DNA from 4 places in the Ferdinandcohnia jepli genome. Region 1 is predicted to be linked to each of the others. Evidence: predicted binding sites of a transcription regulator. Region 1 holds the regulator's gene; each other region holds the start of a gene.
What was found. Region 1 encodes Rex, which represses fermentation and respiration genes when NADH is low (regulators of the CRP and FNR family bind a similar motif). Its sites were predicted from a motif close to TTGTGAAATATTTCACAA; they were not measured.
Positions count from the first base shown of each region.

Region 2: a site for Rex is predicted at 1,885-1,902, ahead of yumC (ferredoxin--NADP reductase 2). Genes of this name have one in related genera too.
Region 3: a site for Rex is predicted at 2,763-2,780, ahead of AB3M96_RS18400 (formate/nitrite transporter family protein). Genes of this name have one in related genera too.
Region 4: a site for Rex is predicted at 1,701-1,718, ahead of AB3M96_RS16025 (DUF2249 domain-containing protein). Genes of this name have one in related genera too.

Region 1 is NZ_JBFOKR010000027.1:41,100-45,291, forward strand. It holds gene AB3M96_RS21825 (CPBP family intramembrane glutamic endopeptidase) at 1-452, shown strand, start outside; gene AB3M96_RS21830 (YdiK family protein) at 456-659, shown strand; gene tatC (twin-arginine translocase subunit TatC) at 682-1,431, opposite strand; gene AB3M96_RS21840 (twin-arginine translocase TatA/TatE family subunit) at 1,448-1,633, opposite strand; gene AB3M96_RS21845 (redox-sensing transcriptional repressor Rex) at 1,672-2,310, opposite strand; gene moaC (cyclic pyranopterin monophosphate synthase MoaC) at 2,329-2,823, opposite strand; gene AB3M96_RS21855 (ABC transporter ATP-binding protein) at 2,960-4,192, shown strand, end outside.
Region 2 is NZ_JBFOKR010000011.1:104,923-109,114, forward strand. It holds gene dapF (diaminopimelate epimerase) at 1-205, shown strand, start outside; gene AB3M96_RS13300 (HesB/IscA family protein) at 281-646, shown strand; gene yumC (ferredoxin--NADP reductase 2) at 687-1,679, opposite strand; gene AB3M96_RS13310 (NAD(P)/FAD-dependent oxidoreductase) at 2,091-3,314, shown strand; gene AB3M96_RS13315 (YuiA family protein) at 3,543-3,662, shown strand; gene AB3M96_RS13320 (YuiB family protein) at 3,751-4,068, shown strand.
Region 3 is NZ_JBFOKR010000018.1:30,216-34,407, reverse strand. It holds gene AB3M96_RS18405 (EAL domain-containing protein) at 1-1,864, shown strand, start outside; gene AB3M96_RS18400 (formate/nitrite transporter family protein) at 1,907-2,734, opposite strand; gene AB3M96_RS18395 (hypothetical protein) at 3,148-3,750, shown strand; gene AB3M96_RS18390 (hypothetical protein) at 3,826-4,192, shown strand, end outside.
Region 4 is NZ_JBFOKR010000014.1:117,622-121,813, forward strand. It holds gene AB3M96_RS16010 (RNA polymerase sigma factor) at 158-685, shown strand; gene AB3M96_RS16015 (hypothetical protein) at 669-1,466, shown strand; gene AB3M96_RS16020 (hypothetical protein) at 1,485-1,625, opposite strand; gene AB3M96_RS16025 (DUF2249 domain-containing protein) at 1,775-2,005, shown strand; gene AB3M96_RS16030 (molybdenum cofactor guanylyltransferase) at 2,088-2,690, shown strand; gene AB3M96_RS16035 (DUF5316 domain-containing protein) at 3,023-3,265, shown strand; gene AB3M96_RS16040 (TIGR04053 family radical SAM/SPASM domain-containing protein) at 3,394-4,192, shown strand, end outside.

The DNA.
Region 1 (4,192 bases):
CCTCTCAAGTTATTGCAGCCAATATTGAGATTCACCTGCTAGGAATTGAAGCTGGTTCAGAGAATACCCAGCAAATCATGGCTCTTGTTAAAACCTTACCATTACTAATAATCGTTGTTTCCGTTATTGGTCCAATTTTAGAAGAAATTATCTTTCGACAAATTATCTTTGGATCATTGTATAAGAAATTCAACTTTTTTATCTCTGCATTAATAAGCTCGTTAATATTTGCAGTGGTACACATGGATTTTACACATATTCTAATCTATACAGCAATGGGCTTCACTTTTGCATTCCTTTATGTAAAAACAAAACGTATCATCGTTCCGATCTTTGCACATGTTGCGATGAATACCTTTGTAGTAGTTGTTCAAACAATTTTTGCAGATGATATAGAAAGGATTATGAAGGAAGCTGAGAAGATACAACAGACGTTTATTGGAGGATTTTAATTTATGCGACGAACTTCACCCTTTGCGATGGGTATCATCTATTTATTAATGGGTGTACTTTTTACTTATATTGCAATAGGAAGTGCAACTGAGACCGTATGGAACTTTTCCACCATTTTATTAGCGCTAGTTGCTACATTTGATTTCGGAATAGCCATTCGGATGTTTGCTTTACACAGTAAAATTAAAAAAATGACAAAAAAATAGCCTCCAATTAGGAGGTTATTTTTTATTCGATATTATTCGCAGCCTGCATTTCGGCTTTCAACACTTTTCGATAAGCACTCTTAGAAACAATAATACTAATTTCATAAAGTCCAAAAAGCGGTACCGTCACCATTAAATGCGATATTATTTCTGGAGGAGTAATTAAGCCTCCGATTACTAGTAAAATAAAATAAGCATATTTACGGACTTGTGCAAGAAACATTGGTGTAACAATTCCAAGTCTAGTTAAAAACATGATTACTACTGGTAATTGAAACAAAAATCCAAATGGTAGTGTAAGTTGTAGTAGAAATTGAAAATACTCATTAATACCAATGACTTGATTGATTTCAAGTCGACTTGCTAATCTTCCCATGAAATTTACAACAAACGGGAAGAGAATAAAGTATGAAAATGAGACCCCAAGTAAAAACAAACCTACTGAAATAGGAATATAACTTAAGGTTACTCTTCTTTCCTTCTCATATAATCCAGGGCTAATAAACGCCCATAGCTGATAGAGTACGAAAGGTGAAGATATAATCAATGCAATAATAAACGCAAATTGCATATATATCTTAATTGGATCAGTCATACGGAAAGCATTCATTGTTAGCTCTTTAGCTTCTTCTGCATTTTGCAAATAAATAATTAAAGGCTCGGCTAGAAAAAAGCTTCCTAGCGCAACAATGAAGAAGAAAACGACTACATAGATAAGTCGTTTTCGTAGTTCTCCTATATGATCATAGACAGACATTTCTTTTTCGCTCATGTGACTCATCCTATCATTACTTCACATCTTGTGTCTTTTTATCGTCGTCATCATCGTCATCTGCTAAACCTTTTGTTGCGTTTTTAAATTCACGCAATGTATTACCCGCTGCTCTTCCTAACTGAGGTAATTTTTTTGGTCCAAAGATTAGCAAAGCCGCAAAAACAATCAAAATAATACTACCGAATCCTAAGCTCCCCATTGTGAGTCACCTCCTCAAAAGTATTTTTCTCTATTTAATTATTCACCTGAATAATGCTTTAAGAAATAAACAAGCGCTTGTAACTCTACCGCCAGGTCAATGTGATGAACCCTAATATCATCCGGTACATTAATTCTAGCAGGTGTAAAGTTTAAGATACCCTTTATCCCTTTATTTACTAAGCGATCAGTAATTGGTTGGGCTGCACCGACCGGCACGGTTAAAATTGCTACTGTCACATCATCAGGAAGCATTTCTTCAAGATCATCTAAATGATGGACTTTTACGCCTCCAATACTGGAGCCAACCTTATTATAATCCACATCGAACGCAAGCTCAATTTTTGTGTTATTGTTTTTTGAAAAATTATAGTGTAAAAAGGCAGTTCCTAAATTACCTACTCCAATTAGGGTAACCTTTGTTAATTCATCTTGGTCAAGGGTTTTACTGAAAAATGATAATAAATAGTTTACATTATACCCGTAACCCTTTTTTCCCAGAGCACCGAAATATGAAAAATCCCGTCGAATGGTAGCTGAATCTACCTTTACCGCATCGCTTAATTCAGACGATGATACTCTTTGCTTACCTGAGGCATGAAGATTTTTTAAAAACCGATAATAGAGTGGTAATCTTTTGGCTGTAGCTTGTGGTATTTTTGATTGATCAAGATTCACCTGACATCCCCCGCTAATTTAACTATTTAATGATTCCCTTTTAAAATCTCCGTTCTTTCCACCTGTCTTTTCTGCTAAATAGGTTGGTCCGATAATCATGCCTTTATCAACCGCCTTACACATATCATACACAGTTAACGCACAAACTGAGGCAGCTGTAAGAGCTTCCATTTCAACACCAGTACTCCCTTTTGTTTTAACAGAAACCGTAATTTCAAGTTTATACTGATCAGTTCCCACTGACCAACCAAATGATATATCAACACCTTTTAATGAAAGAGGATGACACATCGGAATGAGTTCAGACGTTTTTTTGGCAGCCATTATACCTGCCACCTGTGAAACAGCAAGGACATCTCCCTTGCTAATTTTATTATCTACTATTTGCTCGTAAATTGTTTTGTTAACTGTTACACTCGTTTTTGCAATCGCTGTTCTAACAGTATCTGATTTTTCACTAATATCAACCATTTTGGCGCGACCTTGCTCATTAAAATGAGTAAATGAAGACATCTTAAAAAACCTCCAATAAAACTATACACTATTTTACCACATCTGTCTTACGAACATCTGTGAAGAATGTCATTGCATGTTGCTCTATTAAGATAATACAGATAAACTATTTATAGGAAACAAGAGGTGAAAAAGCATGATATTACTACAGGTAAATCAGCTCAAAAAATATTTTGCTGCTGATCTTATTTTATCCAATATAAAACTAGAAGTACAATCCAAAGATAGAATTGCGCTTGTTGGAAGAAACGGCGCTGGGAAGTCAACATTATTAAAAATTATTGCTGGACAGATGTCCTATGATAGTGGCGAAATTATTAAGCCTAAAACTGTTACCATTGATTACCTTGCTCAAGACACTGGGCTAGAATCTAGCCTTACCATCTGGGAAGAGATGTTAACCGTTTTTGCTCCACTTCGCAAGCTTGAAGAAGAACTGCGAAATCTGGAAGTTAAAATGGGGGACCCTTCAGTCTTTGAAAACCAGGCTAGATATCAAAAATTACTTGAGGAATATGATCAATTACAAGTTGATTTTAAAGAGCAAGGTGGGTATCAGTACGAGGCAGATATTCGCTCCATCTTACATGGCTTTAATTTTTCTGAGTTTGATTATTCAACTTCTATTTCTACCTTAAGCGGTGGTCAAAAGACTAGATTAGCGTTGTGTAAGCTTTTACTTTCAAAACCAGATTTACTCATTCTAGATGAACCTACAAACCATCTAGACATCAGTACACTTACATGGCTTGAACAGTACCTGCAAGGATACCCGGGTGCTCTACTCATAGTCTCACACGACCGTTATTTTCTTGATAAAGTTGTAACGCAGGTTTATGAAATCTCAAGAATGACAAGTACCAAGTTTGTAGGGAATTACAGTAATTATTTAAAGCTTAAAGCAGAAAACTATGAGCTTGAAATGAAGAAATATGAGAAGCAGCAAGATGAAGTAGAGAAATTAAAGGAATTTATCGCAAAAAACCTTGTTAGAGCTTCTACTACAAAACGTGCTCAAAGTAGAAGAAAACAACTTAATCGAATGGAGCTAATGGATAGACCATTAGGAGATGAAAAATCAGCTTCCTTTCACTTCGAGATTGAAAAGCAAAGTGGGAATGATGTATTAACAGCTAATGACGTTTCCGTTTCCTATGAAAAGGACAAGCCCATTATAAAAAATGTCAACTTCTCTATCTATAGGGAAGACAGCATTGCTTTAGTTGGGCCGAACGGAATAGGGAAATCCACTTTATTAAAAGCAATTATTGATAAACTAGACCATGTAGACGGTAGTTTCCGTTTTGGCTCTCATGTAACTGTCGGTTACTATGACCAACAGCAAGCAAACTTAACTTCTAATAAACGA
Region 2 (4,192 bases), on a different contig from region 1:
GAGAGGCTCAGGAGTCACTCAAGCTTGTGGAACAGGTGCATGTGCGGCTGTAGTAGCAGCAGTGTTAAACGGCAAAACAGAGAAGAACAAAGAGACAGTTGTGCATTTGGCTGGTGGAGATTTATATATCACCTGGACGTTAACTGGTGATGTTCTCATGACGGGACCAGCTGAGGTCGTATGTGATGGAAGATTTTATTACTAAGCGCTATATTTGTAACTGAGAATAATAGATATTATACTTATAGTAATAAGCTAAATGAGATAAGGAGGTTAAAAAATGACTGAACAAGTTATTTCAATTTCAGAAGCAGCTGCTTTTCAGATAAAAGATATGATGAAAGATAGCGGAGAAGAAGGCTCCTTTTTACGTGTAGCTGTTAAAGGTGGCGGATGCAGCGGGCTATCATATGGAATGGGGTTTGAACAGGAAATCAACGAAGAGGACCAGCAAGATGAACAGCATGGTATTCAAATCCTTATTAAGAAAGAAGACGCTCCAATCCTTAAGGGAGTCAAAATTGATTTTAAACAATCTTTAATGGGCGGCGGTTTCACCATTGACAATCCAAATGCGATAGCATCATGTGGATGTGGATCTTCATTCCGTACTGCAAAAGTAGCAGGGACTCCGGAAGAATGCTAAATAAAAAGAAGTTGGGGAATCCCAACTTCTTTTTTAATATTTAAAACATACTTGAACTATGCATTGGTTGTGTTTTTGCTTTTGGATCAATGTATGACTTCGCATTGTTAACTGCAGTTGGTGCTTCGCCAAAACCGCTAGCTATAAGTTTTACCTTACCGTCATATGTACAAATATCACCGGCTGAATAAATACCTAAAATATTCGTTTCCATTTTTGAGTTAACAACAATAGAGTTTTTCTCTATTTCTAAGCCCCATTCTTTAATTGGACCTAATGAAGAAACAAAGCCATAGTTTACAATTAATGCATCAATATCAATTGTTTCCTTGCGGTCACCCTTAACTTCCTCAAGGACAACTTGCTTAATTTCATTATCGTCTCCAACAAGTTCTACTGGAACGAAAGGTGTTTTTACTTCGACTTTTGAATTGATAAGGTTTTCAACACTATGCTCGTGGGCGCGGAATTTATCACGACGATGAACAAGCATTACCTTTTCAGCAATAGGCTCTAGCATAAGTGCCCAGTCAACTGCAGAATCCCCACCACCAAGCACCATTACTTTTTTACCTGCAAAGTGGTTAAGATCATTAATAAAATAGTGTAGGTTTTTACCTTCATATTTTGAAGCTTCTTCAAGATCGACTCTTCTAGGTTGGAAAGCGCCATTACCAGCAGTAATAATGACCGTTTTTGTATAATGTATTTCACTATTGGTTGTTAGTTTAAATGAACCATCTTCTTGTTTTTCTACCTTTTCAACCGCTTGTTCAAGACAAATGGTTTGTTCGAACTTCGACATTTGTTCTTTTAAGTTATCTATTAATTCTTGAGCTCTTATTTTAGGAAAGCCTGCGACATCATATATGTATTTTTCAGGATAAAGCGCTGATAATTGCCCGCCTAATTGTGGAAGACTCTCGATGATCTTTACACTAGCTTGTCTCATGCCCCCGTAAAAAGCAGTAAACAATCCAACAGGGCCTCCACCAATAACGGTAATATCATATAATTTTTGATCTTCTTTCACTTAAAATCCCCCCATGAATGTCAATTATATATGAAACAAATTTTCTCTTCTTATAGTAACATAAAAACAAAATAATATCTCAATCATATACATGAAAGTATGGTAAATGTGGCAAATATTAGAACAAACCAGAATGGTAATATGAAATATTTGTTACACCTTTTAAAAATGGTTGTTTTTCTAATATTCTTAAGGTTTGAAAAGTATGTTAAACACTTGAAAAATCAGTATAAAAGGACTAAGATGTTATGTAGGTATCAAATAGCAATTTTCTATGACAAAAACAGTACAATTAATTGTACAACTATGATATCTTACGTGAAGGATATCACAAACTTTTTATCAATAAAAATAGAGGTAACAGTGGATGATAAGTATAAACTAACTACTGTTAAAAAAGAAAAGGTGGGCGTGATTTCGGTGAGAAAGCCAAAAGTCGTTGTATTAGGTGCAGGATATGGTGGTTTAACCACAACTGTAAACTTACAAAAAACATTAGGTGTAAATGAAGCAGATATTACACTTATTAATAAGAATGATTACCATTATGAAACAACATGGTTACATGAAGCTTCTGCAGGTACTTTACACCATGACCGTGTTCGTTACCAAGTAAATGATGTGATTGACCGTAGTAAAGTTAAGTTTGTTCAAGGAACAGTTTCTTCAATTAATCATGAAGAAAAGCGCGTTATTTTAGAAGATGGCGAACATGAATATGATTATTTAGTAATCGCATTAGGTGGAGAGTCTGAGACCTTTGGTATTAAAGGGTTAAAAGAATATGCATTTACTATTTCAAATGTAAACGGTGCACGTCAACTTCGTGAGCACATCGAATACCAATTTGCTACTTATAATACGGAAGATGAAAAGAAAGATGAACGCCTAACAATTGTTGTTGGTGGAGCAGGTTTTACAGGTATTGAGTTTTTAGGTGAACTTGGAAATAGAATTCCAGAGTTGTGCCGTGAATATGATGTCGATCAAAATAAAGTACGTGTGATTTGTGTAGAGGCAGCTCCAACTGCATTACCTGGGTTTGATCCAGAACTAGTTGAATATGCTGTAAATCACTTAGAACGCAAAGGTGTAGAATTTAAAATTGGAACTGCAATTAAAGAATGTACACCAGAAGGTATCATCGTTGGTAAAGATGATCAAACAGAAGAAATTAAAGCTGGAACTGTAGTTTGGGCAGCGGGTGTTCGTGGTAGCAGCATAATTGAGGCTTCAGGAATTGAAGCGATGCGTGGCCGTGTAAAGGTTGACCAACATTTACGAATTCCAGGACATGAAAATATTTTCGTCGTTGGAGATTCTTCTTTAGTAATTAACGAGGAAATTAATCGTCCTTATCCACCAACAGCTCAAATAGCAATGCAACAAGGAGTTGTAGTTGCAAAAAACATTGCAGTGCTTGTTCGTAACCAAGGTGAATTAGCAGACTTCGCATTTGATAATAAAGGTACTGTATGTTCTCTAGGTGAGAATGATGCAATCGGAGTTGTATTTGGTAGAAAAATCTGGGGTGCAAGAGCTTCCTTTATGAAAAAGGTAATTGATAATCGTGCGTTATTGATTATTGGTGGCCCTGGTCTTGTATTGAAAAAAGGTAAATTTAATTTCCTATAAGTGAAAGATAAAAAAGGAAGTGTGCTATTGCACATTTCCTTTTTTGATGAATGAATAGAATTATAATTAAGCAAAATAGTGAGAGAATAAACGAAAGAGGAAGAGATATTACTATGTATTCGCTTACATGAGTGGTTATTGTCTTATTTCCTTCTTTTCAAATGCACAAAAACATGATATATTATCAGAAAATTTAGATTTAACAAAATTTTATAGGGAGGGAACGTAATGAATAGTAAACAGCTTGAAACAAAGGATTGTCCGTATTGCTCAGGTAAGGGGTATTTTCAACTAATCCTTGGTGGTTCTGAAACATGCTCTTCCTGTGAAGGTAGCGGTAAAAAGTAATATTGGCAGTAAGGTGAAATTAATTGACTGGACATTCTCCCTTTAGTACACTAGGAATGATTTGTACTGGAGGTGAGCTGTCATGCCAATGAGTGTGCCTGTTTTAATTATATCTATGCTTTTGTTTTTAGTATTATTTTTTGGAATCGGATTCCTTTTAAACATGCTATTACGAATGTCGTGGATAATGACTATTATATATCCGATCGTTGCAATTGCTATCATTCAAGATGTTTCGTTTATTGATTACTTTACGTCACCAGGAAGTTCATTTAGTGCTCTATTCAATAATATAATATCCTTACAACCAGCTGATATCCTTGTTCTCGTTAGTGGACTAATTGGAGCTGTTTTATCTGGAATTGTGATCAAAATGCTTAGATCTAAGGGTTACCAAATGTTTTAGGAATTATTTTTTATCGAAAAATTCAGCTGAAAAATGTATATGCACAGAACGCAAGGGATTTTTTCTTGCGTTTTTTTGTGCTATTAAAAGGAATTAATTACCAATTTAATAAGTTATTAGATAG
Region 3 (4,192 bases), on a different contig from region 1:
CGAAATGGCTAAAATTAAAAACTATCATTACACTCGTGCGTTTGAAGGAAATCGAGTTAACTATGAAATCGAGTTGCGCGGAAAGCTTGTATATGTTGATGTATCTCCGATTTTTGAAGGAGACGATGTAATTGAAATTGTAGGGTCTGTACATGACATTACAGAATTACGATCTACTCAAAATGAGCTTAAGCTTAACCTCCAACATTACCAATCACTATTTGAGCATAGTCAGGATACTGTTATTACCTATAATGCAAATGGTGAAATAGTTGACATGAATCCAAGAGCCTGTGAAATATTTGGTTATTCAATAGAAACGATTCCTAATGGAAGTACAGTTGATCTTATCGTCGAAAAATATGTAGAAAGTAGAAACGAGTATTTTGAAAAAGCTATAAAAGGTAATCCTCAAAATTTCGAAATTGAAATAATCAATCAACAAGGGGAGCGGTTATTCCTTAATATTACGTTTCTTCCGATCATAATTGAGAATGAGATTAACGGAGTCTATTCGATTGGTAAAGATATTACAAATCAGAAAAAGAACCAAGAACTAAATGCATATTTAGCTCACCATGATGAATTAACGAAACTTCCAAATAGAAGATGGATTGAACAAAAATTACAGGATTCATTGCTTTCAGCTGACGAAAATGACCAATTAGCTGTAATGTTTATTGATTTAGACCGCTTTAAAAAAATAAATGATACCCTAGGCCATTTAATCGGAGACAGACTTTTAGAATTAATTTCAAAACGACTAGAAAATAGCCTTCAAAAAGGCAAACAATTTGTAGCTCGTATGGGTGGGGATGAGTTTATGCTTGTATACCCGACAGTAACAAAACAGCAAGAAGTCATCAATCTGGCAAACATCATTTTACAAAATCTAACATCTCCATTTTATATTGAAGACCATGAACTTTTAGTCTCTGCTAGTATCGGAATCAGTTTTTACCCTTCAGCGGGAACTTCTGTTGTTGACCTGATGAAAAAAGCCGATATTGCTTTATACCGGGCAAAGGATTTAGGTCGAAATATGTACCAAATATATACAAACTCTATGGATGAAAGAAACTATCAGTCTTTCTTACTGGAACGAGATTTGCGTAAAGCTATATTAAACAAAGAGTTCGTAGCCTATTTTCAACCTCGAGTTAATACAGTTACGGGAGAAACTGTCGGTGCAGAAGCGTTAATTCGTTGGAACCATCCAAAATTCGGACTTATCTCTCCAGCCGAATTTATTCCATTAGCTGAGGAAACAGGTCTAATTGTACATTTAGGTAAATGGATGAAGAGGAAAGTGTGTGAGCAGCTAATAGCTTGGCGGGAAGAGGGCATTCCACTAATACCCATAAGCGTTAATATTAGCTCACAACGTTTTTTACAAACTGATTTTGCAAAAGATGTAAGAAATTTACTTGAAGAATATGAGTTAGAAGGTAAATGGCTAGAGCTTGAAATTACCGAAAACTCGTTAATGAAGAATGAAGAATATATACTTGAGACACTAGTAGAATTAAAAAACTTGGGGATTAAAATTTTTATTGATGATTTTGGGACAGGCTATTCGTCCTTCAATTACTTAAAAACATTTAATCTTGATGGAATTAAAATTGACCGGATGTTTATTCAAAACATTTCATCCCATTCTGAAAATGCTGGAATTACAATTGCCATGATAAAAATGGCACAACATCTAAAAATGGAAGTGATAGCAGAAGGTGTTGAAACAAAAGAAGAGCTTTCATTTTTGAGTGACCAGGATTGTCAATATGTCCAAGGATATTACTTTGGAAAGCCTTGTAGTATTGAAGAATTCGAAAAGAATTTTAAAAAGATAGAAGTAATTGTATAAGACGAACGAACTCCATGGATAATCCCATGGAGTTTTTCTATATTAAACACTCATTTTTTTCTCAACAAGTTCTGTCTGTTTTGTTCCTTCGATAACTCTATAATCCTGCTTCTTATATGCGTACCAGTATGCCGTTCCAATGAATAGTGCTCCACCAACGGCATTTCCTAAAAATACAGGAATGAAATTACCAATATAATCGGCCCAACTGAAGTGTCCAGCGAAGATTGCTGCCGGTATAACAAACATATTTGCAACAACGTGTTGAAAGCCAATCGCAACAAATGCCATTGTTGGGAACCATATTCCAGCAATTTTCCCTATCATATCGTTACTTCCATATGCCAACCAAACCGCAGCAGCAACAAGCCAGTTGCAGCCGATTCCTGATACAAATGCCTGCAGGAAGCTAGCATTTATTTTATGTTCGGCGATATGAACCGTACTTTCTAAATACGCGCCAGTTTCGGTTAAACCAACAACATGACCAAAGAAATATGCAACAAAAATCGCACCTAAAAAGTTACTAAGTGTAATCAAAAACCAATTATGGATGAGCTGTTTTGTTTGAATTTTTTGTGCCAAGCGTGCAAGGGGAACAACCATCATATTACCGGTTAATAGCTCTCCACCTGCAATTAATGTAAGAATAAGGCCAAGTGGAAAGACGGAAGCTCCAAGTATTGAACTAATACTAGCAAGACTCTCAGGTAAAGGGGCAGTCACCCTTATATAAAGTAAAAAGCCTAAGGAGATAAATGCTCCAGCTTGAAAGCCTAAAATAAGTGTAGTCCAAATGGGATAACTAGTCTTTTTAATTCCGTTCTTAACCGTAATATCTACGATCTGATCTGGTGTATGCAGAGACATGTTGGAATGGTCCTTTCTAAAGAAGTTTTTGTGAAAACCTTCACATTATTATGTTACCATTTTAACTTATTTTAGAAGGTATTGATGTGAACATTTCGTAAACGTTACTTCTCACGCCATTATCACTATATAAGAAGGAAAAACTCAATTTTTGTTGAATTATAGTAGAACACGTAACAATTTTCGTCTTGGAGCGTCTAATCATGTAGAACACAGAATAAATATATGACTGGATATATGACTGAAGTAACTATTAAATATGACATTTCTCCTATAATCTTTTCTTAGGGGAAAAGGACCTAACGTACATCGCAGGTCCTAGTTAAAAATATATCTCTAGCTTATTCAACTAGTTACCTGCTTTTACTATGATGGTATAAGAATAAGTCATATAAGATTGTTGGGGGATTAAAATGAAGGTTTATATAATACTTTCTGATACAGGTACATTATTTACTAGAATGATAAAAATGTTTACGAAAGAGCAATTAAATCATGCGTCTATTTCTTTTACAGATAATCTCGATACAACTTATAGTTTCGGGAGAAAAAGACCTCACAACCCATTTATTGGTGGGTTTGTGCAAGAAGATTTAAAGGGGAAGCTCTTCCAAAATGCAACTTGTGCTATTTATAGTTTCACTGTGTCAGAGGAAGAATATTCTAACATGATCGGTTTTATTAAGGAGATTGAAGAAACACGCGAGAAGTACAAATACAATCTGATTGGACTTTTTGGAATCTTGTTAAAAACAAAGATACAAAATAAAAATGCCTTTTTCTGCTCTCAGTTTGTAGCAACTGTATTAATGCGCGGAGGATTTTCCATAAATGATAAGCCGGCATGTTTTGCTCGTCCTAGCGATATCATAAATTATGAAACTATGAAGTTAGAATACGCTGGGCCAATTCAGGCGTATTTATCTGGAGAAGAAAAAGAAGTACCTACATCTAAAAAATCATATATTAATCGAAAGCTGCAATTAGCTTATAACTCTCTGCTTTCTTTATTATAATGATGTCTGGACTTGAAGTCTTACACGCAAGGGAATGAGTGCGCAATAAGATTCACAGTTTGAAAGGAGTATACTATGCATGAACTTATTAATAAAACCTTTTCATTTTTACTTGCAGTATTTTTGTTTGTGATTTACCTAAAAAATGAACACTATTTAGACTTTCTTTATTTCCACTACATTATTGATTACATTTTTCTAATTTTAGCAATTATCCTTATAGTTTTGGGAGTTAATAAAGTAAATAAGAGGATATCGACATTTCGCTTTACATTACATATTCAACTTATTTCCAGCTTTCTTCTTCTCCTTTTCTTTACACATGAGCTTTTCACACCTTATTTTTATACCGACAACTATTTAAAAAAAGTAGGGGTGGAAAAGATCGAGCTTTATCATCAACTTTCGGATACTGAAATAGACAGCGAAGAACGTGACAAGC
Region 4 (4,192 bases), on a different contig from region 1:
AAATGAACTTATTGTTCATGAATTAGACAAATTTGTCTATCTGTCTTTAAAATTTGTTAAACCTCAAATATGATAAAAATATATAAAATTCACAACTTTTATTTGTTTCATCCGTCTAAATAGAGAATTTATTTTATTTGTAGGAGGATTATACAGTTTGTCTAATTACAGAGAGAATGAGATAGAGGAATGGTATACCTTGTACCATCAAACGATTTTTAAATTTGTCATATTAATGGTAAAAGATTATCAACAAGCAGAAGATCTAACCCATGAAACTTTTGTAAGAGCTTATAAATTTCATCATACCTTTAAGCGGGATTCCAGTCCGAAAACCTGGCTGTTTAGTGTTGCTCATAATGTGACGGTAGATTATATGAGAAAGCATAAGCCCATTCGCCTTTTTAAAGAAGTATTTACTCTGAAAAAGGAAATCGTACCATCACCAGAGCATTTTTTACGAATAAAAGAGAACTCGAACGAACTATATAGCGCCTTAGGGAGGTTAAAGGAAACGTATCGTGAAGTAATTATATTGAGAAAAATAAAAGGCTTTTCAATCGCCGAAACCTCAGTAATACTCAATTGGTCAGAGAGTAAAGTCAAGTCTACACTTAATCGTGCAATGCCAGCTCTTGAAGAAGAGTTATTGAAGGAGGGGTACATACATGAGCAAACAAAATAATAGTTCATTAGATCGTTCACTTCAAAAATTAGAATTTGAAATGGAATGGAGTACGATAAGATCACAGGTTATCCGCGAAAAAGTTAAGCGAGATATAGAAATATCTAATAGAAGACAAAAGGTTCAAAAGGCTTTTATATACTCTGCTAGTTCTTTTTTATTGGCTGGTTTCTTATTTTTTCTAGCTGTTCAAACTAATGTAATAGAATATACCTCTTTAAGTGAACTTATTAAATCAACAGATGGAAAGGAAGCAGTTGGGGATTTAATTCAGTATAAGCAGCTTGAGACGGGCATTGAAATACCAGTATTAACAGAAAAAGGTGAGAAGTATATCGTTTTCCCTACCGAGCCAGAAAAAAGTATAGATTCATTATTAGGGAAAACAGAAGGAATTTATGTGAGCCATTATGATAATACCCATTTAAATATGTCTGTCACCTATGCAACAACTACTCCCGGAAGATTTGTATCAATAGATACTCAAAGTAACGAGAGTGGTTCCATTGAGGAAGCAATTAGGTTGCAACTGAATCATGATAAATACCCTACTGAAACATATAAAACAAAAGAAATAAGAATTGGAAACAAACGAGCTGTTCTACAAGAACCTGCAACTGAAAAAGAATACGGGGGAGTTAAACTTTCAATAGTAACTGAAAAATATATATATAGACTTTATAGCAATCAAATGGAGTGGGTTACTTTTAATGATAATGAAGCTATTAAAAAAGAAATTATCGAACTAGCAAAGCTGTTTAATTTCGATGCCGAATATTAAAAATAAGTAGGAGAAATCCTACTTATTTTTGGTTTCACTATCTGCGCACACAAAGCACCGAAGCTCTTTTTTATCATCAGAAACAACACCGTTAATAAAGCCTTCTAAACAATAAATCTCCTTTCCACAATCAGAACAGTTTCCCACTAGTTCTTTCAATAGATCCACCTCGATTTATGATTTACTAACATTATCTCATAGATTTTTAAGCGTATGATAAAAAACATATGTACATAGTGATAAGTTTCACAACAAATTGAATTAAACCTTTGTACAATTAACACATAAAACATTAGGAGGAATGCAAAATGGTATTTGCAGCAAAAGTAAACGCACCTGATTTCGCACCAAAGGATAAGCACCCAACAATCTTTAGAACATTCGATAGCCTTCAATCAGGTGAAATAATGGAATTAACAAATGACCATGATCCAAGACCATTACAATATCAATTTATGATGGAGCGTAGTGACTCATTCACTTGGGAGTACCTTGAAGAAGGACCTGAGGTATGGCGAGTTGCAATTGGTAAGAAATAATAATGCATTCTAAGAGGCTACCGATTTGGTAGTCTCTTTTTTTACGTGCTACTATAGAGAAAAAACTAAAGGATGTTTGAGATTGGAACAAAAACGAATTGGTATCATTCTCGCTGGTGGAGAGTCGAGAAGATTTGGTACTCACAAGGCATTTGCTCAACTTAAAAATAAGTACTTTTTTGAACATGCACAAGGGGCTCTGGAAGGAATTGTGGAAGACATTATTATTGTAAGTCACCCAGCCACAATCGAAAAGTTTAAAGAAAACACTTCTTTTACTATTATAGAGGATTTGCCTGAATATAAGGGGAATGGACCTTTGGCTGGTATTCTCACTGCTATGTCACAAAAAAAGGGAAACTGGTATGTTGTTTTACCATGTGATACACCTTTTGTAACTAATCAACTTATTGAACAAATGCTTTCTTTTACATTAGAGAAAAATATAGATGCAGTAATACCAGTAATTGACGGAAGAACACAACCATTAATTGGACTCTACCATTATCGGGTAAAAGAAAAAATTGAAAAATTATTAAACCAGGGGCAGTATAAAATGGGTTTCTTATTAGATTCTTGTAGTGTCCGGTATGTTACAAATAGCGATCTAAGTATGAATGGAAAAGAATTCGATAATATTAATCATCAAAGTGAGTACGAAAAAGCAAAACAAAATGAAATGTGATATCCCTCACAACATGAAAATACGACACCGAATATAATAAAGCTACAACCAAGTTAGAGGGGAGGATAGCCTTTTCCGTTTCTATCCTCATTTTACTCGAATAAGGTTGGAAACGTTTCCTCACTATCTAAACGTATGCACATGCATACACGCCTGTAGATTTGTTCTACAGGTTTTTTCTTTATAAGTAATACCTAATTAAACCAAGCTAATTGCTCATAATTTGCTGAAAAAACCTATAGAATAACAATACACGATACTTTTGGAGGGAGGGATGTCATCTGAGGGTAGGCTTCGTAGTAGGGATTTTTATTGCTGGGGCTTTGCTCATCATGGGATTTACCACTCAAGAATTTGAACCGTATTCCGTTATTTCTGGGACAATTGGAATCATTTGCTTCCTACTCGCAGGTATCGTATCTGATTCATTTGTCAGTAGGGACCGAATGAGAACTAACTTTTATAGTGAAAATAAAATAGAAAGAACAAAACGTAATCGCTATGCGTTTGCTCTTTTCCTCTTAGGAGCTCCTAATCTTTTTGTAGCATTAGTGCTAACCTTCATTCATGTGTAGTTTCTTCTAGCAACATACCCTTGCAAATTTGAACAATTTTTGAATTCCTCCTATACCTGTGATATGCCTCACATTTCTCACTCAGTAATAGTGTTAAAATGTGGACATTATCAAAGGAGGTTTGCCTCATGTTTGAAAGAGACTTTCATAAAGATCCATTTATAGTAATTTGGGAACTTACAAGAGCTTGCCAATTAAAATGTTTACATTGCCGTGCAGAAGCTCAATATACAAGGGATCCAAGAGAATTATCATTTGAAGAAGGCAAGAACTTAATAGATCAAATTTACGAAATGAACAATCCAATGCTCGTATTCACAGGTGGAGATCCACTGATGAGACCTGATGTATATGATATTGCAGACTATGCAATTAAAAAAGGCGTTCGTGTATCTATGACGCCAAGTGCAACACCAAACGTTACTAAAGAAGCAATTGAAAAAGCGAAGGAAGTTGGGTTAGCACGTTGGGCATTCAGTTTAGATGGTCCGACTGCAGAAATACATGACCACTTCCGTGGAACAAAAGGCTCATTTGAACTAACAATGAATGCAATTAGATATTTACACGAGCTTGAAATTCCTATTCAAATCAATACTGTTATTTCACGCTATAATATTCATGTATTAGAAGAAATGGAAAAATTAGTTGAAGACTTAGATTGTGTGTTATGGAGTGTATTTTTCCTAGTACCAACAGGTAGAGGAAAAGACTCTGATATGATTTCACCAGTGGAACATGAGCAAGTATTCCGTTGGTTATACGACTTAAGTAAACGTGTGAAATTTGATATAAAAACAACGGCTGCTCAACATTACCGCCGAGTTGTTATTCAATCAAAAATGCGTGAAACAAAAGAGAAAGAAAAACAAATTCAATATCAAGATGCTCTAATGCAAGGGAAGACTGGCCAATTTGATGGTTTAG